4 regions of the Streptomyces sp. NPDC041968 genome follow, and region 1 is predicted to be linked to each of the others. Evidence: riboswitches for the same ligand, from Rfam matches in the RefSeq annotation. Region 1 holds a riboswitch; each other region holds the start of a gene.
What was found. A riboswitch is a leader RNA that binds a small molecule or an ion and turns the genes downstream of it on or off. The one in region 1 is predicted to bind cobalamin.
Positions count from the first base shown of each region.

Region 2: it holds a riboswitch for cobalamin, as region 1 does, so the genes downstream of both, ACZ6EG_RS02595 (prenyltransferase/squalene oxidase repeat-containing protein) here and ACZ6EG_RS12585 (GHMP family kinase ATP-binding protein) in region 1, are expected to answer to the same signal.
Region 3: it holds a riboswitch for cobalamin, as region 1 does, so the genes downstream of both, ACZ6EG_RS00300 (cobalamin biosynthesis protein) here and ACZ6EG_RS12585 (GHMP family kinase ATP-binding protein) in region 1, are expected to answer to the same signal.
Region 4: it holds a riboswitch for cobalamin, as region 1 does, so the genes downstream of both, ACZ6EG_RS16800 (ribonucleoside-diphosphate reductase subunit alpha) here and ACZ6EG_RS12585 (GHMP family kinase ATP-binding protein) in region 1, are expected to answer to the same signal.

Region 1 covers NZ_JBVJCB010000004.1:353,648-359,321, reverse strand. The annotation lists gene ACZ6EG_RS12600 ((2Fe-2S)-binding protein) at 1-429, opposite strand, end outside; gene ACZ6EG_RS12595 ((2Fe-2S) ferredoxin domain-containing protein) at 478-882, opposite strand; cobalamin riboswitch at 929-1,112, opposite strand; gene ACZ6EG_RS12590 (ferric reductase-like transmembrane domain-containing protein) at 1,141-2,124, opposite strand; cobalamin riboswitch at 2,333-2,564, shown strand; gene ACZ6EG_RS12585 (GHMP family kinase ATP-binding protein) at 2,797-3,666, shown strand; gene ACZ6EG_RS12580 (cysteine synthase family protein) at 3,663-4,685, shown strand; gene ACZ6EG_RS12575 (ATP-grasp domain-containing protein) at 4,682-5,674, shown strand, end outside.
Region 2 covers NZ_JBVJCB010000001.1:561,037-566,710, forward strand. The annotation lists gene ACZ6EG_RS02585 (glycosyltransferase family 4 protein) at 1-637, opposite strand, end outside; gene ACZ6EG_RS02590 (TetR family transcriptional regulator) at 830-1,510, shown strand; cobalamin riboswitch at 1,501-1,628, shown strand; gene ACZ6EG_RS02595 (prenyltransferase/squalene oxidase repeat-containing protein) at 1,763-3,031, shown strand; gene ACZ6EG_RS02600 (SCO2322 family protein) at 3,028-3,705, shown strand; gene ACZ6EG_RS02605 (energy-coupling factor transporter transmembrane component T) at 3,692-4,918, shown strand; gene ACZ6EG_RS02610 (ABC transporter ATP-binding protein) at 4,915-5,674, shown strand, end outside.
Region 3 covers NZ_JBVJCB010000001.1:54,756-60,429, forward strand. The annotation lists gene ACZ6EG_RS00285 (class II aldolase/adducin family protein) at 161-838, opposite strand; gene ACZ6EG_RS00290 (inorganic phosphate transporter) at 1,056-2,291, shown strand; gene ACZ6EG_RS00295 (hypothetical protein) at 2,328-2,549, shown strand; cobalamin riboswitch at 2,701-2,840, shown strand; gene ACZ6EG_RS00300 (cobalamin biosynthesis protein) at 2,959-3,924, shown strand; gene ACZ6EG_RS00305 (cobyric acid synthase) at 3,921-5,429, shown strand; gene cobN (cobaltochelatase subunit CobN) at 5,426-5,674, shown strand, end outside.
Region 4 covers NZ_JBVJCB010000006.1:181,599-187,272, forward strand. The annotation lists gene ACZ6EG_RS16780 (GntR family transcriptional regulator) at 1-201, shown strand, start outside; gene ACZ6EG_RS16785 (DUF3311 domain-containing protein) at 382-639, shown strand; gene mctP (monocarboxylate uptake permease MctP) at 636-2,246, shown strand; gene ACZ6EG_RS16795 (GNAT family N-acetyltransferase) at 2,319-2,825, shown strand; cobalamin riboswitch at 2,853-3,030, shown strand; gene ACZ6EG_RS16800 (ribonucleoside-diphosphate reductase subunit alpha) at 3,155-5,527, shown strand; gene ACZ6EG_RS16805 (ribonucleotide-diphosphate reductase subunit beta) at 5,527-5,674, shown strand, end outside.

The DNA.
Region 1 (5,674 bases):
CAGGCCGTGGGCCAGTGCCGACAGATGACCCGTCACCTGCTCGTACAGGGCGCGGACGGGATCGCCCTCGTCCCGGTCGACGTACCGGCCGGCCGGGCGGGGCACCCGCAGGGCCGGTCCGTCGTCGGCCCGCTGCAGGCCCTCCAGGTCGAGGACGATGCCGTGCAGGACGGCACAGGCCAGCACCGGTGACCAGAGGCGGGCGGCGTGGCCGAGTTGGGCGATGGACACGTCGACGCGCGGCTCCCGGGTGCGGTGACGGCGTGCGACGGCCGCGGCGAGGTCGGTGAAACCCGCGGCGTAGCAGCGGGCGACCGGATGCCAGCCGTCGTCCTCTCCGCCGACCCGCAGTGCGAAGAAGCCGCCGAGGCCCGCCACGTCGTGCAGGGCGGCGGTGACGGACGCCGTCGAGGCGCGGGCTGCGTGCACGTTGCTGTCCCTTTCTCCGGCTCCGTGTTCGTACGCTCCCTGTGACGGTCAGGAGGCCGGGCTCCGGCGCGGTGGTGTGATGGCGTACAGGTCGAGGATGTCCGGCCGGGGCGCGACGCCCGGTCCGCCGGCGCGTGCCCAGGCGGCGATGTCCTCGGTCGCGTCCGGGTCGTTGACCAGTCCCAGCCAGACGGGCCGGGCTCCGGCGGCCCGGCCCTCCGCGGAGGGCTGTACGACGATGACGTTGGCCTGTGCGCAGACGTCGAGGCAGTCGGAGACGCGTACCGGTACCGCGGCGCGCAGGCGCTCGGTCTGGGCCGCGTGGTCCACGCCGGGCACTTTGGGGGTGCCGCAGCAGCAGTCGCGGCACACGACGACGCGGCACGGCACGCGGCCGGTGGCCGTGGCGGTCCTCGCGTCGTCCGTCGTTCGTCCGGCCGGCGTTGCGGGCATGCGGTGCCGTCCCTCTCTCCGGGGAGATCCGCCCCGGTGGTCCGTCGAGGAGGCGACCGCGTGAGTCTCCTGGCTCTCGGGTCGATGCTCGTCCCGGCCTTCCCACCCGTCGCTGGGCGGTGGCCTGTCGGGAGTCGCTCGCCGATCACAGTGGCGGGACCGCGCCGGATTCACACCGGCTTCCTCGTTCCGCCGTCGCCTTTGTCGCCGGCCATCCTGCCATCCCGGAACGCCGTGCCGCCCGCCCGGTGCCGGCCGTCAGTCCGTTTCCTGGGTGTGCGGGGCCGTCGCGGGCGGATCGTCCGGACGGGCCCGTCCGCCGTCACGGCCCGACACCACCACGATGACCAGCCCGATGACGACGGCTCCGGCGACGACCCGTCCCGCCGCCCGCACCCACCACCCCGGCCGGGTCGCGCCCTCGCCCGCGGGACCCAACCGCTCCGCCCGCCGGGCAGGTCTCAGCAGCCGCAGCAACAGCAGTGCGGCGATGGGAAGTTGCAGCAGCCACAGCACGGTGCGCGGCCACTCCCCGTACCAGACGTTGGTGCCGTACAGCAGCGTGTGCCACACGCTCAGCACGTAGACGACGATCACGAAGCGGTGCAGGCGTCGCCAGGTCCTCGCTCCGAAGCGGTGCCGGACGTAGAACAGCAGCCCGAGCGGGACCGCCAGGTACAGGGCGCCCTGTCCGATCGGGATGGCGATCCGGCCGGTGCCGGAGTCGTACCAGAGGGGGACGAAGCTGTCGGCGAAGCCCACCCACAGCCGCTCGGCCCAGTCCAGTGCCGTCTCGTAGCGCACGAGTTCCGCGGCGAACATCAGCGCGTGCGCGAACATCAGCGCCATCGTGGTCAGGCTCGTGGTGCGGTGCCAGCGCTCCAGCACCTGCCGGGAGACCGGCAGCCGGGCGGGGCGCGGCCCCGACAGCAACAGGCCGAAGATCACCGTGCACCAGGCCCACAGCAGTCCCGACCAGCCGAAAGCCTGGCTGAGCAGGTACATCCAGTAGGTACGGGCATCGTCCATGAACGGCATCACCGCGACGGTGTCCGAAGCACCCGACTCCATGCGCGCCCACAGCAACGCGAAGACGAGCGCCGTCACCACCACCGCCGCGGTGGCGTCCGGCAGGGCGGAGCGAAGATCGGCGCGCAGAGCGACGCGGTCACCGGGAGGGCGCGGCAGTCCGGGCGGGGTCCCTACCGCCCCGTCCTCGTCCGGCCTGGTGTCTGACGTCATCAGGGGCCTCCCGGGCACGGGCCACCGCGGCAACGGTGTGCGTGTGTCGTGAGGCAACAAGTCTGGCTGATGGGGCGAGGAACCTCAGAGGTGCTATCCGGCCAGAGCCGTCACGACAACGACACCCGGAGACCCACCTGTTTCTGCCTCCCCTCCACTTTCAAGACAACCGCCGGAGCCCTACTTTCGCAGGGGTCAAGAGCCCCTCTACGCTGATGCACGCAGTCGGTTCGCGCCTCCCGTCCGCCCGGACGCCCGAAGCGTGACGCAAGAGGGAACCCGGTGCGAGTCCGGGGCTGTCCCGCAGCGGTGAGTGGGAACGAGAGCCGTCGATGTCACTGGGCCCGTGTCAGGGCCGGGGAAGAGACGGCCGGTAGGTGTCCGCCCTCCCGGCGGACGTGCCCGCGAGTCCGAAGACCTGCCACTGCGCCCGCGTCCCGCGCGGGCTGTGCACGTGACCTCGTGGACTGGGTCGGCGGTATGGGCGGTCGTACGTCGTGCGTGTGGCCGCGCCTCCCTCCCTGTCGGTGTTCAAGGCCCGGTACGGAGGAGGACGGTGTGCGGGATCCAGCCGGTTCGCGGCGGCCGTACCGGCCCCGGGCCGACACGCCGTCCGACGGACCGGGGCGCACCCTCCCCGGCCCCGGCGCGGGCGCTCCGCAAGAACCGGACGTGTCCGACGGCACGGTGTCCGGTGTCTGCCACGGCACTCTGGGCGAGCTGTACCAGGGCCCGTTGCGAGCGGGCTCCGATCCCGAGATCGCCGTGGTGTCCTTTCCGGTGGACCGTCACTCCTGGGTGTACTTCACCCCGCGGACGGCGACCGGGGCACCGCGACCGTCGGCGCTGGGGGAGAAGTCGGCGACGGCGGCCCGGCTCTTCCTGGACCACTACGGCCTCTCCCTGCCCCCGGGCGACTGGCACACCCACTCCGAACTGCCGGTGGGCGTGGGGATGGCCAGTTCGACGGCGGACATCGTGGCGACCCTGCGCTGTCTGTTCCGCGTCTTCTCCCTGCCGTACGACGCGGACGTGGTCCTCGGCGTCCTGGCGGACATCGAGCGCGCCGACAGTGTCTTCCTCGACGAGTTCGCCCTGTATCTCAGCGGCCGGCACCGGGTGGTGCGGCGACTCGGCCCGGACATCGGGTTCCACACCGCCTTCGTCACGGAACCCGGCACCGTGGACACCGCCGCCGTCACTCCCCTCCTGCTGGACCACTACCGGCGCCGCGGCGACGAGTACCAGCGGTGCCTCACCGATCTGGTGAAGGGCTTCGACTCGGGCGACCCGGCCGCCGTCGCCCGGGCCGCCACGGTCAGCGCCGCGCTGTCCCAGGAGGTGCTGCCCAAGGCGACCTTCCCCAGCCTGCGGGCCCAGCGTGAGCGGTTCGGCGCCGACGGCGTCTTCGTCGCCCACACCGGCTGCCTGGCCGGCTATCTCTTCACCTCGCGCCCCCGCGCCGAGGTCAAGTCCGAACTGTCCGCGTTCTTCCGCTCGCTCGGCCACCAGTGCACCTTCGCCCAAGGAGGCTACGGGTGATCCACCCCCACATCGCCGACGCCCTGAAAGTCCCCGACCTCGTCCGGCTCACCGACGGCCTGGTCCTGCTGCGGTTCGAGTCGATGAAGATCTACTCGGCCCTGGCCGCCGTCCGCCACCTGCTGGAGCGGGGCACCGTCCGTCCGGGCCAGACCCTGGTCGACAGCTCCAGCGGCATCTACGCCTACGCCCTCGCCCTGGCCTGCCACCGGTACGGCATGCGGTGCCACATCGTCGCGTCCACCACCGTCGACGCCACCACCCTCGCCCAGCTGGAGATACTGGGCAGCACCGTGGAGCAGGTCAGACCGTCGCGGAACCTCAAGCTCGACCAGGAACTGCGGGTGCGACGGGTGCGGGAGATACTCGCCGAGCGGCCCGGACACCACTGGATGCGCCAGTACCACGACGACGTCCACTACCTCGGCTACCAGGAGGTCGCCGACCGGATCGCGGCGGACTTCCCGGGCGCGCCGCTGACCGTCGTCGGCGGGGTGGGCTCCGGAGCCTCGACCGGCGGCATCGTGGAACGCCTGCGCGCCGCGGACCCTTCCGTGCGCCTGGTCGGCGTCCAGCCCTTCGGCAGCGTCACCTTCGGCAGCCAGGACCATCACGACCCCGAGGCGATCATCGCCGGCATCGGTTCGTCGATCGTCTTCGACAACGTCCGCCACCACCTCTACGACACCGTGCACTGGCTGGACTTCACCCACGCCATGTCGGGCGCCGTCGCCCTGCTGCGCGAGCACGCGGTGTTCGCCGGGCTGTCCACCGGGGCCGGCTACCTGACGGCGACGTACGAGGCCCGCCGCCACCCCGACCGCGTGCACCTGGTGATCGGGGCCGACACCGGACACCGCTACGTGGAGCGCGTGTTCACCCGGCACGCCGAGGCCCTGGACCCGGCCGCGCTGAAGCCCGTCGAGGTCCGTGCGCCGCAGGAGATGACCATGCCCTGGTCGAGGATGGCGTGGCAGCGCACCCCCTGCCCCGCCGGCCGGACGGAGAGCGCCGTATGACCGTGGCCTGCCTGGAGTCGCTGACCTTCGGCCTCGGCCACCTGGTCCGCGCCGCCGACCTGCTCGGCGAGCGGCTGCTGCTCCTCACCCGGGACCCCGCCTACTACGCCCACGAACTGGACCGGCTGCCCGCCGGCGCCCTCGACGTCGTCGTGACCGACACCTTCGACGTGGACGGGGTGGCCGGTCTGCTCGGGCGCGATCCGGGGCTGCGCGGCCTGATCAGTTCCACCGACACGTGGACCCTGGCCGGCGCCGCCCTCGCCGAACGCCTCGGCCTGCCGGGTCTCGAGCCGGCCGTCCTGCGGTTGACCCGGGACAAGGCCGCCGTACGCGACCGGCTGTACGGCGCGGGTCTCACCCGTGCGAGGGCCTTCGAGAGCACCGAGGCGGACCGCGAGGCCCGCGGACCGCTGCTCAAGGAGGTCGGACTGCCGCTCGTCCTCAAGGACACCGCGGGCACCGGGAGCCAGAACGTGTGGCTGGTCCGTGACGAGGGCGAGCTGGACGCGGCGTTGGCGCAGGCGTCCGGTCGGGAGCTGAAGGGGCGGTTGTTCGCCGAGCCGTACTTCAGCGGACCGGTGTACAGCGCCGAGACGCTCACCTGGGACGGCAGCACCCGGCTGCTGGGCGTCTCCAGTCGGCTGATGTCACCGGAGCCGCGCTTCAGGGAGGAGATCACCGCCTTCCCCGTCGCCTTCCCGGGACCGCTGCGGACATCGCTGGAGGGCTGGCTCGACCGGGTGCTCGCCGCCATCGGCTACACCGACCGGTTCGCCCACGTGGAGTTCGTGCTGACCACCGACGGCCCGGAGGTGGTGGAGGTCAACCCCCGCATCGGAGGCGCGCTGGTCGGGGAGGGCCTGTGCCGGGCACTCGGCGTCAACGTGTACGAGGCGATGGTCGAGGCCGCGCTGGGCCGCCGCCCGCGTCTCATGGACGCGTCCCTGCCCGGCGGTCCGGCCGTCGCCTTCGTCCTCGGCTATCCG
Region 2 (5,674 bases), on a different contig from region 1:
TGCCGGAGACGGTGAGCACCGAGGGCAGGCGGCGGGCGACGCGCTTCTGCATGCGGGTGAAGGCGTACCAGCGGCGCACGGAGTACCGGCGCTTCCAGCCGTCCGCGGCGTCGAGTTCGAGCTGCCGGTCGACGGTGATGGGGTGGTGGATCGTGGTGACCAGGGGGGCGCCCACGTCACCCAGCAGCCCGTAGCCGAGGGTCTGGTTGTCGTGGACGACGTCGAAGTCGCCGCGGCGGGCGCGCAGATGGCGGCGGGCGCGCAGCGAGAAGGTCAGCGGCTCGGGGAAGCCGCCGGTCCACATCGTGCCGACCTCCAGCGCGTCGACCCAGTCGCGGTACTCGTCGCGCTTCGGGGTGCGGAAGGGGTCGGGCTGGCGGTAGAGGTCGAGGCTGGGCAGCTCGGTGAGGGACAGCCGGTCCCCGAGACCCTCGTCCAGCACGGGGTAGGGCTGGGCGCCGATGACCTCCACCCGGTGGCCGAGGCGGGCCAGTTCGCGGGAGAGGTGACGCACGTAGACGCCCTGGCCGCCGCAGAACGGGTTCCCCTTGTAGGTGAGGAGCGCGATGCGGAGCGGTCGCATGCCGTCGGCGGCGGGCTCGGGACGGGCACCCGTCCGACTGGCCTCAGCGGTCACTCGGGGCCCCCTTCTCACTGCATTGTCCCGCGACACTATGCCGGGACGTTAATCTAGAACAAGTTTCAGACTTGATCGTCAGAGGCTCCGAATCTACCGGCAGGTAGGTGCGCTGTGACGAGTGGATCAGGTGATTCACGCCACGGCCGGGCGCCCCGTGCGGCGCCCGGCGGGCCGGACGAGGGGGAGGAGGTGGCCGAGGTGGAGAACCCGGAAGCGGAAGCCTCCCGTCCGGCGCGTCGGCCCGCCGGCCCGCCGCTCACCGAGCGGCAGCGGGCCCGGCGCCGCCGCATCCTGCACGCGACCGCCCGGCTGGCCTGCCGGGGCGGCTTCGAGGCGGTGCAGATGCGGGAGGTAGCGGAGTCCTCGCAGGTCGCCCTCGGCACGCTCTACCGGTACTTCCCGTCCAAGGTCCATCTGCTGGTCGCGACCATGCACGACCAGCTGGAGCAGTTGCACGGCACCCTGCGCAAGAGCCCGCCGACCGGGGCCACGGCGGCCGACCGGGTGGCGCAGACGCTGATGCGGGCCTTCGCCGCCCTGCAACGCGAACCACGGCTGGCCGAGGCGATGACCCGGGCCCTGACCTTCGCCGACCGCAGCGTCTCCCCGGAGGTCGACCAGGTCTCCCGGCAGACCACGGCGATCATCCTGGACGCGATGGGCGGACCGGAGGCCCCCACCGCCGAGCAGCTCTCCGCGGTCCGCGTCGTCGAGCACACCTGGCACTCCACCCTGATCGCCTGGCTCTCCGGCCGGGCGTCGCTCGCGCAGGTGGGCGCGGACATCGAGACGGTGTGCCGGCTGATCGACCTGGCGGGCCCCGGGGCGGGCGGACGGGCGCCCCGGACCGGCCCTGTCGCCTCCGGGTAAAGTGGCCGCGTCGTCATCACACCCGTACGGGGGGAAGCCGGTGCAATTCCGGCGCTGACCCGCAACCGTGAGCCGTTCGCCGCACCCCGTGAGGGCCCGCGCGGCCGGTGAGCCGGACTGCCCCGGGCGGACGTGACCGGCTCACGTGTCCGGCACCCGCCGGCGCACGGGCACCGTCGAGGCATACGGGGCCGAGCCGCCCGGGGGTGCCCGTGCTGCCCGACTCCGCGCAGGGAAAGGCACCCGCCGATCATGAACGTCCGCCGTCGCAGCAGCGCCGCGGCCCTGGCCGCCATAGCCGTGATCGGCGCCGCCGCCGCGCCCGCGGTCGCCGCCGATCCGTCACCGTCCGCCTCCGCGTCCGCCCCGGCCACGTCCGGGTCCTCCGGGCTGTACGGCACCGCCGACCCCCAGTACGACGGCGTCTGGCGGCAGTCCCTCGCGCTGCTCGCCCAGGACACCGTGGGCGTGGTCCCGTCGCCGGCCGCCGTGGAGTGGCTCACCGGGCAGCAGTGCGCGAGCGGCGCCTTCGCCCCGTACCGGGCCGACCCGGCCAAGGCCTGCGACGCCAAGACCATGGTCGACACCAACAGCACGGCTGCCGCCGTCCAGGCGCTGTGGGCCGTCGGCGGGCACGGCGACGTCGTCGAGTCCGCCCTCGAGTGGCTGAAGTCCGTGCAGAACGAGGACGGCGGCTGGGGCTACACCCCCGGCGGCCCCAGCGACGCCAACTCCACGTCCGTCGTCATCGGCGCGCTGACCGCCACGGAGAGCGACCCCGAGCAGGTCGTCAAGGACGGCAGGTCGCCGTACGACGCCCTGCTGACGTTCGCGCTGCCCTGTGCCGCGGACAAGGGCGCGGGCGCCTTCGCCTTCCAGCCCGACAAGGACGGCAAGCTGCTCGCCAACGCGGACGCGACGGCCGCCGGTGTCCTCGGCGCGCTCGGCAAGGGCCTGGTCACCGAGGCCGGTGCGAAGTCCGCCGCCGCCACCTGCACCGACGCGAAGAAGCCCACCCGCGAGCAGGCCGCCGCGAACGGCGCCGCCCACCTCGCCGCGGCCGTCGCCGAGAAGGGCCACCTCACGTCCGCCCTCGGCGGCTCCGCCGACCAGCCCGACTACGGCAACACCGCCGACGCGGTCGTCGCACTCGCCGCGCAGGGCGGTGCCGACCAGGCGGCGAAGCCGCTGGCGTGGCTGGAGAAGAACAGCGCCAAGTGGGCCGCGCAGAGCGGCCCGGCCGCCTACGCCCAGCTGATCCTCGCCGCCCACGCCACCGGCACCGACCCGCGTGCCTTCGGCGGCACCGACCTGGTGGCGGCGCTGAACGCGACGGGTCCGAGCCCGCAGGGCGGCAAGGTGAGCGACAGCGCCACCGCGAGCGACGAGGACGGTGCGAAGGAGAACGACGAGAAGGACGACTCCGGCTTCGGCGTCTGGTGGTTCGTCGGCGTCTGCCTGGTCTTCGGCATCGGCGTCGGCTTCCTGCTGAGCGGCCGCAACAAGAAGCGGCAGCCGTGAGGCGCCGCGTCGTCCTCCTCTTCCTGGCCGCGTTCCTGCTGATCGGGACCGCGGGCCAGGCGCAGGCCGCCGGTTACCGCTACTGGTCCTTCTGGGACCGCGACGGCGACCGGTGGATCTACGCCACCCAGGGCCCGTCCCTCGTCCGCCCCTCCGACGGCGACGTCCAGGGCTTCCGCTTCTCGGTGAGCGAGAACTCGGACGACGCGGCCCAGCCGCGCGGCACCGCCGGCTTCGCGTCGATCTGCGCGAAGACACCGGCCGAGGACGGCAGCAAGCGCGTCGCCCTCGTCCTCGACTTCGGCACCGCGTCCGACGCCCCGGCCGGCGAGAACCCACCGGCTCCGCGCACGGCCTGCGCCCGGGTCTCCCCCGACGCGACGACGGCCGACGCCCTGGCCGCCGTCGCGGGCCCCCTGCGCTACGACACCAACGCCCTGCTGTGCGCCATCGCGGGGTACCCGAAGGCGGGTTGCGGCGACCAGGTGTCGGGGCAGGGGCAGAAGCAGGAGGGGAAGAAGGAGCAGCCGACGGCGACGGCGGCCGCGGACGGGACGAGTACCCGGGACGACGACGGCCCCTCGGTCGGCCTCTACGCGGGCATCGCCCTGGTGGCGGTCCTCGCCGGAGCGGCGACCTGGCAGGCGAGGCGGCGCCGGAATGCCACCGACTGACCCTGCCCCCGGCACCCCGGCGCACGTCCCGGCCGCGGGCGGTCGCACCGCCGCGACCCGGGCGGAGGCCGGATACGCACCCGCCGGGGAGGCTCCGGCGGCCCGGGCGGGCGGCCCCGCCCCCCGCCACCGCCCCGAGAGCCTGCACCCCGGCGCCTGGTGGCTCTGGGCGCTGGCCCTCGGCACCGCCGCCACCCGCACCACCAACCCCCTCCTCCTCGCCCTCCTCGTCACCGTCTCCGCCTACGTGGTCATCACCCGCCGCCCCCACGCCCCCTGGTCCCGCTCCTACGGCGCCTTCGTCAAGCTCGCCCTGGCCGTCCTGGTCATCCGCCTGCTGTTCACCACCGTCCTGGGCTCCCCCATCCCCGGCACGCACACCCTCTTCACCCTCCCCGAAGTCCCCCTCCCCGACTGGGCGCAGGGCATCCGGCTCGGCGGCCGGGTCACCGCCGAGGGCCTCGCCTTCGCGCTGTACGACGCGATGAAGCTGGCCGCCCTCCTGGTCTGCGTGGGCGCCGCGAACGCCCTCGCCAACCCCTCCCGCCTCCTCAGGTCCCTCCCCGGCGCCCTGTACGAGATGGGCGTGGCCGTCGTCGTGGCCCTCACCTTCGCCCCGAACCTCATCGCCGACGTCCAGCGCCTGCGCGCCGCCCGCCGCCTGCGGGGGCGACCCGACAGGGGTGTGCGCGGCCTGCTCCAGGTCGGACTCCCGGTGCTGGAGGGCGCGCTGGAGCGCTCCGTCGCCCTCGCCGCCGCGATGGACGCCCGCGGCTACGGCCGCACCGCCCAGGTCCCCGCCCCCGTACGCCGGACCACCGCCGCGCTCACCCTGGGCGGCCTGCTCGGCGTCTGCGCGGGGACGTACGGGCTGCTGACCGCCGCGGGCGGCACGTACGGCGTCCCGGTGCTCGTGCTCGGCGTCGCCGCGGCCCTGGCCGGGCTGTGGCTCGGCGGTCGCCGGACCGTTCGCACCCGCTACCGCCCCGACCGCTGGGACGCCCGCGCCTGGCTGGTCACCGCCTCCGGCGTCGCGGTCGCGGCCCTGATGTTCCTCGCCGCCGCCCGCGAGCCGGCTGCCCTGCACCCCGGAGTGGTCCCCCTGGTCGCCCCCACCCTGCCACTGTGGCCGGCGGCGGCCGTACTGATCGGCCTGCTTCCGGCGTTCGTCGCCCCCGCCCCCGATCCCGTACCCGCCAAGGAGTCGTCGTGATCCGCTTCGAGGACGTGTCGGTCACGTACGACGGCGCGGCCGCGCCCACCGTCCGGGGCATCGACTTCGAGGTTCCCGAAGGCGAACTCGTCCTGCTCGCCGGTCCGTCCGGCGTCGGCAAGTCCACCGTGCTCGGTGCCGTCAGCGGCCTCGTGCCGCACTTCACCGGCGGCACGCTGAGCGGCCGGGTCACCGTGGCCGGCCGCGACACCCGCACCCACAAGCCGCGCGAACTCGCCGACGTGGTCGGCTCCGTCGGCCAGGACCCGCTCTCCCACTTCGTGACGGACACCGTCGAGGACGAACTCGCCTACGGCATGGAGTCCCTCGGCCTCCCTCCGGACGTGATGCGCCGCCGGGTCGAGGAGACCCTCGACCTGCTGGGCCTGTCCGACCTGCGGGCCCGCCCGATCGCCACGCTCTCCGGCGGCCAGCAGCAGCGCGTCGCGATCGGCTCGGTCCTCACTCCGCACCCCGAAGTGCTCGTCCTGGACGAGCCGACCTCGGCCCTGGACCCGGCCGCGGCGGAGGAGGTCCTGGCCGTCCTCCAGCGCCTCGTCCACGACCTCGGCACGACGGTCCTGATGGCCGAGCACCGCCTGGAGCGGGTCGTCCAGTACGCCGACCAGGTCGTCCTGCTCCCGTCCCCCGGCGCGGCCCCGGTCCTCGGCCCGCCGGCCGAGGTGATGGCCGTGTCCCCGGTGTACCCGCCGGTGGTGGGGCTGGGCAGGCTGGCGGGCTGGTCGCCGCTGCCGC
Region 3 (5,674 bases), on a different contig from region 1:
GTGCCGTGGTGCTGGTGGGTGCGCGGTGCGGACGGGACGCCCGCGTCCTTCGGCTCCAGCGACGACCTTGGGGCCGTTCGTGTCTCGTCCCCCTTCTGGCGTCCTCTCCCGCCTTCTCCCGTCGTGGCCCGCCGTCACGGTGACCGCCGAGCCAGGGCCGTCAGGTCCGCTGGCCGTACCCCCGGAGCCGCTCCGTCACCTCGGCGAGCTGCTCCTCGGTCAGCAGGGACGGGGAGCGGCCCGGCACCGCGGAGGCCGTCAGCCACAGGCGGCACATCCACTCCAGCTGGGCGGTGCGGTCGTAGGCCTGGTCCAGGGAGGCGCCGTAGGTGAGCGTGCCGTGGTTCTGCAGGAGGCAGCCGGTGCGGCCGGTGAGGGCGTCGAGCACGGCGCGGGCCAGTTCGTCGGTGCCGTAGGTCGCGTAGCGGGCGACCCGGACCGGGCCGCCCAGCGCGGCGGCCATGTAGTGGACCGGCGGGAGTTCGGGCACGAGCAGCGAGACCGCCGTCGCGTGCACGGCGTGGGTGTGGACGACGGCCCGGGCGTCGGTGGCGCGGTACACGGCGAGGTGCAGGGGCAGTTCGCTGGTGGGGACCAGCGTCCCGAGCACCTGCCGGCCGTCGAGGTCCACGCCGGTCGCGTCGGCCGGCGCCAGACGGTCGTACGGCACCCCCGAAGGGGTGACCAGCACCGTGTCGCCGACGCGCGCCGAGACGTTGCCGGAGGTGCCGACCACCAGTCCGTCCGCCACCGTCCGCCGGGCCGTGGCGACGAGAACCTCCCAGGCCTCGGCCACCTCCGGGTCCACCCGTCCGCCCGTCGATCGCGTCACAGTCACCAGCTCCTCCCCGCAGGCCGTGCACCCCTGCCGTCCCGTCGATCACCGATCCCCGGCGATCCTGCCAGGCACGTCTCCGCAGAGCATCGGCGCGGGCACGGAGCGGAAGGTGACGTCCCTCGTTCCGGTCACTGCGACGCCTATCCCAGTTCATCTTCCGTTCACTCTGGTTACCTACGTTCGACCAGCCAATGACCTCGAACGATTGCCTGGGTAAATGGAAAGCTTCTCGCTGATCCTCGCGATTGTGGTGGTAACCGCACTCGCGTTCGATTTCACGAACGGTTTCCACGACACCGCGAACGCGATGGCAACGACCATTTCGACCGGTGCGCTCAAGCCCAAGGTGGCGGTGGCGATGTCCGCCGTCCTCAACCTTGTCGGCGCCTTCCTCTCGGTGGAGGTCGCCAACACGATCTCCAAGGGTCTCGTCGACGAGACCGGCATCCGTCCCGAGGTCATCTTCGCCGCCCTCGTCGGCGCGATCCTCTGGAACCTGCTGACCTGGCTGGTCGGGCTTCCGTCCAGCTCCTCGCACGCCCTCATGGGCGGCCTGATCGGTGCCGCCGTCGCCTCGGCCGGCGTCGGCGCGGTCCACGGCGACGTGCTCGTCACCAAGGTCCTCCTCCCGGCGATCGCCGCCCCGCTGGTCGCGGGCATCGCGGCGATGCTGGGCGCGCGGCTGACGTACCGGCTCGGCCGCAAGGCCGACGGCAAGGCCGCCGCGAAGGGCTACCGCGCCGGGCAGATCGCCTCCGCCGGCCTCGTCTCGCTGGCCCACGGCACCAACGACGCCCAGAAGACGATGGGCATCATCACCCTGGCCCTGGTCGCGGGCGGCGCCCTCGCCCCGGACTCCGACCCGCCCATGTGGGTCATCCTGTCCGCGGGCATCGCCATCGCCCTCGGCACCTACCTCGGCGGCTGGCGCATCATCCGCACGATGGGCAAGGGTCTGACCGACCTCCAGCCGCAGCAGGGCTTCGCCGCCCAGACCAGCGCCGCCACGGTCATCCTGGCCTCCTCGCACCTCGGCTTCTCCCTCTCCACGACGCACTCGGTCTCCGGTGCGGTGATGGGCGCGGGCCTCGGCCGCAAGGGCGGCGTGGTGCGCTGGTCCACGGCGACCCGGATGTTCGTCGCGTGGGGCCTGACCCTGCCGGCCGCGGCCTTGGTCGCCGCGATCGCCGAGTGGGTCTGCGGCCTGGGCGACTGGGGCACCGCCCTCGTGGCCGTCTTCCTGATCGCCTCCAGCGCCGCCATCTGGAAGGTCTCCCGGCGCGAGGTCGTCGACCACACCAACGTCATCGACGAGCCCGAGCCGTCCGGTGTGGTGACCACGGCGATGGCCGCCGTCTCCCCGCCGCCGACCGGGGCGGCCGAGGAACTGGCCGCCGCCGTCCCGGCCGCCGCGCCCGACGCCAAGTCCCCGTCGGCCACCACCACCGTCTGAGCCCGCCCCCGGGTACGAAGGAAGAAGCGAACCTCCATGAGCATCGACTGGGCAGCTCTCGGCTCCGTCTTCGGAGTCAGCCTCGCGGCCACCGTGATCCTGGTGGGCCTGTTCACGCTCGGCATCGTCGGCCTCTCCCGCCAGGAGCGGGCCACCGCCCAGGGCGGCTCCGCGGCCCTCGCGGTCACCGGCGCGTACGCGTGCTTCGCGGCCTGCGCGGCGGCGGTGGCGTACGGCATCTACCTGATCGTCGCCTGAGCGTCGCGCGAACGATCACCGCACACCCGTGAGGCGGGGTGCGGGACGGACACCCACCGTCCCGCACCCCGCCTCTTCGCGTGCCGGCGCACACCACCCGCGTGTGGGGCTTCGCACACTCCCCCGTCGCAGGTCAACGCCAGGTTGACGGGTGTTCGCGGGCCGTGGTGGACTGCCGGAGCCATTACGGCGGCAGGAGAGGAAGCCCGGTGCGATTCCGGCGCGGTCCCGCCACTGTGACCGGGGAGCCCATCCCCGGGAGCCAGGAACTCTCACCGCCGGTCTCTTCCAGCCAGGGCGCGGACACCCTGAGTGAGGACGTATCGCCATGCGCGGCTGCCGTTCCAGGTACACCGGTGACTCCGGGTGCCCCAGCGACACCCTCCCCCGCCCCGCGGCCGGCTGAGCCGTGCGCGCCGAACGCGTCTTCGCGTACGGCGCCGCCGCCGGCCTCCTCGGCGACCTCCTCCTCGGCGATCCGCGCCGCGGGCACCCGGTCGCCGCGTTCGGCCGTGCCGCCGGTGCCGTGGAACGGGTGCTGTGGCGTGACCACCGGGGCCGGGGCGCGCTGCACACCGCCCTGTGCGCCGGTGGCGCCGCCGCCCTCGGGGCCTCCGCCGCACGCGCCGTACGCCGCTCCCCCGCCGCATCCGTCGCGCTGACCGGCGCCGCCACCTGGGCCGTCGTCGGCGGGACCTCGCTCGCCCGGGAGGCGCACGCCATCGGGCGGGCCCTGGAGGCCGGCGACGTCGAGGCGGCCCGGGCGCGGCTGCCGCACCTGTGCGGACGGGACCCGCAGGCCCTGGACGCCGACGGGATCGCCCGGGCCGTCGTCGAGTCCGTCGCCGAGAACACCTCGGACGCGGTGGTGGGCGCCCTCGTGTGGGGCGCCGTCGCCGGAGTGCCCGGGCTGCTCGGCTTCCGCGCGGTGAACACCCTGGACGCCATGGTCGGCCACAGGTCCGCCCGGTACCGCCGGTTCGGGTGGGCCTCGGCCCGGCTCGACGACCTCGCGGGCTGGCCCGGCGCCCGCCTGACCGCCGTCCTCGCCACCGTCGCCGGCGGCGATCCGCGGGGCGCCGTACGGGCGTGGCGTGCCGACGCCGGGCGGCACCCGAGCCCCAACGCCGGCCCCGTGGAGGCGTCGTTCGCGGGCGCCCTCGGCGTGCGGCTCGGCGGGACGCTCTCCTACGGCGGGCGGGTGGAGCACCGGCCCGTCCTCAACGGGGCGGCCGGTCGCGCCGTCCTGCCCGGTTCCGGCGACATCGACCGGGCCGTCCGGCTCTCCCGGCGCGTGGGCTGGCTGGCGCTGGGCGTGTGCGCCGGCGCACGGCTGCTCGCACGCCGGGCACTCACGAAGGGACGTGACTCATGAGCGGTGGCCTCCTCGTCGCCGGCACCACCTCCGACGCCGGCAAGAGCGTCGTCACCGCCGGGATCTGCCGCTGGCTGGTGCGGCAGGGCGTCAAGGTCGCGCCCTTCAAGGCGCAGAACATGTCGCTGAACTCCTTCGTGACCCGCGAGGGCGCGGAGATCGGGCGGGCGCAGGCCATGCAGGCCCAGGCGTGCCGGGTGGAGCCGACCGCGCTGATGAACCCGGTGCTGCTCAAGCCGGGGGGCGAGCGCAGCAGCCAGGTCGTGCTGCTCGGCAAGCCGGTCGGCGAGATGAGCGCCCGCGGCTACCACGGCGGGCGCCAGCGGCAGTTGCTCGGCACGGTGCTGGACTGCCTGGCCGAGCTGCGGGGCACGTATGACGCGGTGATCTGCGAGGGGGCGGGCAGTCCGGCCGAGATCAACCTGCGCCGGACCGACATCGTGAACATGGGGATCGCCCGGGGCGCCGGGTTCCCCGTGCTGGTCGTCGGCGACATCGACCGCGGGGGCGTCTTCGCCTCCTTCTTCGGCACGGTGGCCCTGCTGTCGTCCGAGGACCAGGCGCTGGTCGCCGGGTTCCTCGTCAACAAGTTCCGGGGCGACGTGTCGCTGCTGGAGCCCGGCCTGGACATGCTGCACGGCCTCACCGGGCGGCGGGCGTACGGCGTGCTGCCCTTCCGGCACGGCCTCGGGATCGACGAGGAGGACGGGCTGCGCGTGTCCCTGCGCGGGACGGTGCGGGAGTCGGTCGTCGCGCCGCCGGTCGGCGAGGACGTGCTGCGGGTCGCCGTGTGCGCCGTCCCGTTGATGTCCAACTTCACGGACGTGGACGCGCTCGCCGCCGAACCGGGGGTCGTGGTGCGGTTCGTGGACCGGCCGGAGGAGCTGGCGGACGCCGATCTCGTGATCGTGCCGGGTACCCGCGGGACGGTCCGGGCGCTCCGATGGCTGCGGGAGCGCGGGCTCGCGGACGCGCTCGTCCGCAGGGCCGCCGAGGGCCGCCCGGTGCTCGGGATCTGCGGGGGCTTCCAGTTGCTCGGCGAGCACATCGAGGACGAGGTCGAATCGCGCGCCGGGCACGTGGACGGGCTCGGAGTGCTGCCCGTGCGGGTGCGGTTCGCCCACGAGAAGACCCTCGCCCGGCCGGTCGGCGAGGCCCTCGGCGAGCACGTCGAGGGGTACGAGATCCACCACGGGGTCGCCGAGGTGACCGCGGGCGTCCCCTTCCTGGACGGCTGCCGGGTCGGGCAGACCTGGGGCACGCACTGGCACGGCTCGCTGGAGTCGGACGCCTTCCGGCGGGCGTTCCTGCGCGAGGTGGCCGCCGCCGCGGGCCGCCGCTTCGTGCCGGCCCCCGACACCTCGTTCGCCGCGCTGCGCGAGCAGCAGCTCGACCTGCTCGGCGACCTGATCGAACACCACGCGGACACGGACGCGCTGTGGCGGCTCATCGAGTCCGGCGCGCCGCAAGGACTGCCCTTCATTCCACCGGGAGCACCCGCATGAGCACTGTGTTGTTGTTGTCGACCGCCGACACGGACCTGCTGGCGGCCCGCGCCTCCGACGCCGGGTACCGGATCGGCAACCCCACCCGGGTCGACGTGCGGGAGGAACTGCCCGCGCTCGTCGAGGGCGCCGACCTCGCCGTCGTACGGCTGCTGGGCGGCAAGCGGGCCTGGGAGGACGGGCTCGCCGCGCTGAAGACCGCCGGCATCCCGACCGTCCTGCTGGGTGGCGAGAGCGTGCCGGAC
Region 4 (5,674 bases), on a different contig from region 1:
GCCGAGGCCGAGGAGACCATCGAGACCTCGCTGGCCACCCCGCGCGAGGCCGGGCTGCTCGGCACCGACGTCGGCCTGCCCATGCTGATGCTCTCCCGGCACTCGCAGGACCGCACCGGTCAGCCCGTGGAGTGGGTGCGCTCGGTGTACCGGGGCGACCGCTACAAGTTCGTGGCCCGGCTGAAGCGGCCCCAGGACTAGGGCCCGTCCGACCGCTCCCGCCCGTCCCGCGGCGCGCGTGTCCGACATATTCCGGCACCCGGGACCGCGAAGTTGCAGTTCAGGACCGATATGCGGACGAGGGGTTCCGCTGTCTCGACGCCGTCACCTACATTTCGTGCGCACTGCACGAGGTGATCAGCGAGGGGACGGAGCCGCCGTATGTCACAAGCCCCAGAAGTGAGCAGAGGGCCGGTGGTGACGCCGGTGCGCGTCGTCATCGGCCTCTGCCTTGTCGCACCGTTCGTCGCCATGCTCTGGGTCGGTTCGTACGCGAAGACCGACCCGGCCTTCATCGGCATCCCGTTCTTCTACTGGTACCAGATGGCGTGGGTGGTGCTCTCCACCGCGCTGACGATGATCGCCTACAAGCTGTGGCAGCGTGACCAGCGCGCCCGCCGGGAAGGCGGTTCCCGGTGAACGACGGCGTGAACGGCGTCGCACTCGCCGTCTTCATCTTCTTCTTCCTGCTCGTCACCGCCATGGGCTTCCTGGCCGCCCGCTGGCGCAGGGCCGAGAACGAGCACAGCCTCGACGAGTGGGGCCTGGGCGGCCGCTCGTTCGGCACCTGGGTCACCTGGTTCCTGCTGGGCGGCGACCTGTACACGGCGTACACCTTCGTGGCCGTGCCGGCGGCGATCTACGCGGCCGGCGCCTCGGGCTTCTTCGCGGTGCCGTACACGATCCTGGTCTACCCGCTGATCTTCACCTTCCTGCCCCGGCTGTGGTCGGTCTCCCACAAGCACGGCTACGTGACGACCTCGGACTTCGTGCGCGGCCGGTTCGGCTCGAAGGGGCTGTCGCTGGCGGTGGCCGTGACCGGCATCCTCGCCACCATGCCGTACATCGCGCTCCAGCTCGTCGGCATCCAGGCCGTGCTGGACGTGATGGGCGTCGGCGGCGGCGAGGACACCAACTGGTTCATCAAGGACCTGCCCCTGCTGATCGCCTTCGGCGTGCTGGCGGCGTACACCTACTCGTCGGGGCTGCGCGCGCCCGCGCTGATCGCCTTCGTGAAGGACACGCTGATCTACATCGTCATCGCGGTGGCGATCATCTACATCCCGATCAAGCTGGGCGGCTTCGACGACATCTTCGCGGCGGCGGGCGACAAGTTCACCGAGTCGGGCAAGGGCTCGCTGACGCCGGACCACGGCGGCCAGTGGACCTACGCCACGCTGGCGCTGGGCTCCGCGCTCGCGCTCTTCATGTACCCGCACTCGATCACCGCGACGCTGTCCTCGCGCAGCCGTGAGGTGATCCGCCGCAACACCACGATCCTGCCGCTGTACTCGCTGATGCTGGGCCTGCTCGCGCTGCTGGGCTTCATGGCGATCGCGGCCGGGGTGAAGGTGGAGAACGGGCAGCTGGCGATCCCCCAGCTCTTCGAGAACATGTTCCCGGACTGGTTCGCCGGTGTGGCCTTCGCGGCGATCGGCATCGGCGCCCTGGTCCCGGCGGCGATCATGTCGATCGCGGCCGCCAACCTCTTCACCCGCAACATCTACAAGGACTTCATCAAGCCGGACGCCACCCCGGCCCAGGAGACGAAGGTCTCCAAGCTGGTGTCCCTGCTGGTGAAGGTGGGCGCGCTGGTCTTCGTGCTCGGCATGGACAAGACGGTCGCGATCAACTTCCAGCTGCTCGGCGGCATCTGGATCCTGCAGACCTTCCCGGCCCTGGTGGGCGGCCTGTTCACCCGCTGGTTCCACCGCTGGGCCCTGCTCGGCGGCTGGGCGGTCGGCATGGTCTACGGCACGGTCGCCGCGTACGGGGTGGCCTCGCCGACGCAGAAGCACTTCGGCGGTTCCTCCGACGAGATCCCGGGCATCGGTGAGATCGGCTACATCGGCCTCACCGCCTTCGTGCTGAACGTGGTGGTCACCGTGGTCCTGACCTTCGTCATGCGGGCGCTCAAGGCGCCCGACGGCGTCGACGAGACCAAGCCCGGTGACTACACGGCGGACGCGGGCGACCCCGGCGTCGAGGCGGAACTGCCGCCGGCCACGGCGGGCACCTCGCACTGACCCCCTCCCTCAGGCGGGCCGTCGGAGAAATCCGGCGGCCCGCTGTCGTACCCGTCGGGCACACTCGGGGGCATGGACTTCGTGATCCGGCGTGCCACGGCCGAGGAGTACGACACCCTCGGTGAGATCACCGCGCGCGCCTACCTGGGCGACGGCCTCCTCGACTTCGGGGAGGACGACGCCTACCTCCACGAGCTGCGCGCCGTGGCCCGGCGGGCGGCCGCCGCCGAGGTGCTGGTCGCCGCATCGGACGGCGGTGTGCTCGGTGGCGTCACCTTCGTGCCCCGCGGTGGCCCGATGGCCGACATCGCCCGTCCCGGCGAGGCCGAGATACGCATGCTCGCCGTCGCCCGCGAGGCGCGCGGACGCGGCGCCGGCGAGGCGCTGGTGCGGGCCTGCGTCGACCGCGCCCGGTCCGTGCCGGGCTGCGCGCGGGTCGTGCTGTCCACCCAGCGCACCATGCACGGCGCCCACCGCCTCTACGCGCGCCTGGGTTTCACCCGCACCCCGGAGCGCGACTGGAACCCCCTGCCGAAGCTGGACGACTTCACCCTGCTCACCTATGAACTGACGCTCTGACACCCTCCCGACACGCTCACGGACACAACATCTGGGGGTGCTGGCGGTACCCGGCACAAGATGTATGCTCGTGCTCGCTGTCGCCGCAGGGGAATCCGGTGCGAATCCGGAACTGTCCCGCAACGGTGTACTTGTGCGTGTTCGCGTCTCCACGTGTCCGCGCACGGGCTTGAGTCCGAGGACCTGCCGACAGTGCGCCCGGCCGCCTTGGCCCGGGTGCCATGACGTCCGGGTCTCGTGGAGTGGGCCGGTGGACGCGACGCCGTGCGCGCTCGTGAACTGCCTCCTGCCCTCCGCCGGGCCCCGTGCCGAGCGAGGGAGTGCTCCACGTGACCATCGCGCCAGCCGATCCGGCTTCAGCGACCCCGGTGACGGCGACCGGGGAACCGGACGGTCCCGGTACCGCGTTGCTGCGGACCCTGACCGAGCTGACCGCCGACCTCCCGGGCGCCGACCCCGGCCGGGTCGCCGCCGCCGCGCTGCGCGGCCGGTCCGCCCGTGCGGACGAGGCCGAGCTGCGCGAGCTGGCCACCGAGGCCGCCGCCGGACTGATCTCGGAGGACCCGGTCTACTCCCGGCTCGCCGCCCGCCTGCTGACCCTCACCATCCGGGCCGAGGCCGCCTCCCAGGGCGTCACGTCCTTCACCGGGTCGGTCGCCACCGGTCACCGCGAGGGCCTGATCGCCGACCGCACCGCCGCGTTCGTACGGCGGCACGCGGAGCGCCTGGACGCGCTGATCGACCCGGCCGCCGACGACCGCTTCGGCTACTTCGGTCTGCGCACCCTGCACAGCCGCTACCTGCTCCGGCACCCGATCACCCGCAAGGTGGTCGAGACGCCCCAGCACTTCATGCTGCGCGTGGCCGCCGGGCTCGCCGAGGACGACACCGCCCGCTCGGCCGACGAGGTGGCCGCCCTCTACGGGCTGATGAGCCGCCTCGACTACCTGCCCTCCTCCCCCACCCTCTTCAACTCCGGCACCCGGCACGCCCAGATGTCGTCCTGCTACCTCCTCGACTCCCCCAAGGACGAGCTGGACTCCCTCTACGACCGCCTCCACCAGGTGGCCCGCCTCTCCAAGCACGCCGGCGGCATCGGCATCGCCTACTCCCGCATCCGCTCCCGCGGCTCGCTCATCCGCGGCACCAACGGGCACTCCAACGGCATCGTCCCGTTCCTGAAGACGCTCGACGCCTCGGTCGCCGCCGTGAACCAGGGCGGCCGGCGCAAGGGCGCCGCGGCGGTCTACCTGGAGACCTGGCACGCCGACATCGAGGAGTTCCTGGAGCTGCGGGACAACACCGGCGAGGACGCCCGCCGCACCCACAACCTCAACCTCGCCCACTGGGTGCCGGACGAGTTCATGCGCCGGGTGGACGCCGACGGGCAGTGGTCCCTGTTCTCACCCGCCGACGTGCCCGAGCTGGTCGACCTCTGGGGCGCGGAGTTCGACGCGGCGTACCGCGCGGCGGAGGCGGCGGGGCTGGCCCGCAGGACGCTGCCCGCCCGTGAGCTGTACGGGCGCATGATGCGTACCCTCGCGCAGACCGGCAACGGCTGGATGACCTTCAAGGACACCGCCAACCGCACCGCCAACCAGACCGCCGAGCCGGGCCACGTCGTCCACTCCTCCAACCTCTGCACGGAGATCCTGGAGGTCACCGACGACGGGGAGACGGCGGTCTGCAACCTGGGCTCGGTCAACCTCGGCGCCTTCGTCGACGTGGCCGCGGGCGACCTCGACTGGGAGCGGCTGGACGCCACCGTCCGCACCGCCGTCACCTTCCTGGACCGGGTCGTCGACATCAACTTCTACCCGACCGAGCAGGCGGGCCGCTCCAACGCCCGCTGGCGCCCGGTGGGCCTCGGCGCGATGGGCCTGCAGGACGTCTTCTTCCGGCTGCGCCTGCCCTTCGACTCCCCCGAGGCGAAGGCCCTCTCCACCCGCATCGCCGAGCGCATCATGCTCGCGGCCTACGAGACCTCCACCGACCTCGCCGAGCGCAACGGCCCGCTGCCGGCCTGGGAGAAGACCCGTACGGCCCGGGGCGTGCTGCACCCCGACCACTACGGCGTCGAGGCCGCCTGGCCCGAGCGCTGGGCCGCGCTGCGCGCGCGCATGGCCACCACCGGCCTGCGCAACTCCCTGCTCCTGGCGATCGCCCCGACCGCCACCATCGCCTCGATCGTGGGCGCCTACGAGTGCATCGAGCCGCAGGTGTCCAACCTGTTCAAGCGCGAGACGCTCTCCGGCGAGTTCCTCCAGGTCAACTCGTACCTGGTGGACGACCTCAAGCGGCTCGGCGTGTGGGACGCCCGCACCCGCGAGGCGCTGCGCGAGGCCAACGGCTCGGTGCAGGGCTTCTCCTGGATCCCCGAGGACGTCCGCGCCCTGTACCGCACCGCCTGGGAGATCCCGCAGCGCGGCCTGATCGACATGGCCGCCGCCCGCACCCCCTACCTCGACCAGGCCCAGTCGCTGAACCTGTTCCTGGAGACGCCGACCATCGGGAAGCTCTCCTCGATGTACGCGTACGCCTGGAAGCAGGGCCTGAAGACCACGTACTACCTGCGTTCCCGCCCGGCGACCCGCATCGCCCGCGCCGCCGCCCGGGCCACCGTCCCCGCACAGCAGACCCCCGATCCCGAAGCGGTCGCCTGCTCCCTGGAGAACCCCGAGTCCTGCGAGGCCTGCCAGTAATGACCACCGAGATCCCCGCGACCCCCGCCACCAAGAACCTGCTCGACCCGGGCTTCGAACTGACCCTGCGCCCCATGCGCTACCCGGACTTCTACGAGCGCTACCGGGACGCCATCAAGAACACCTGGCACGTCGAGGAGGTCGACC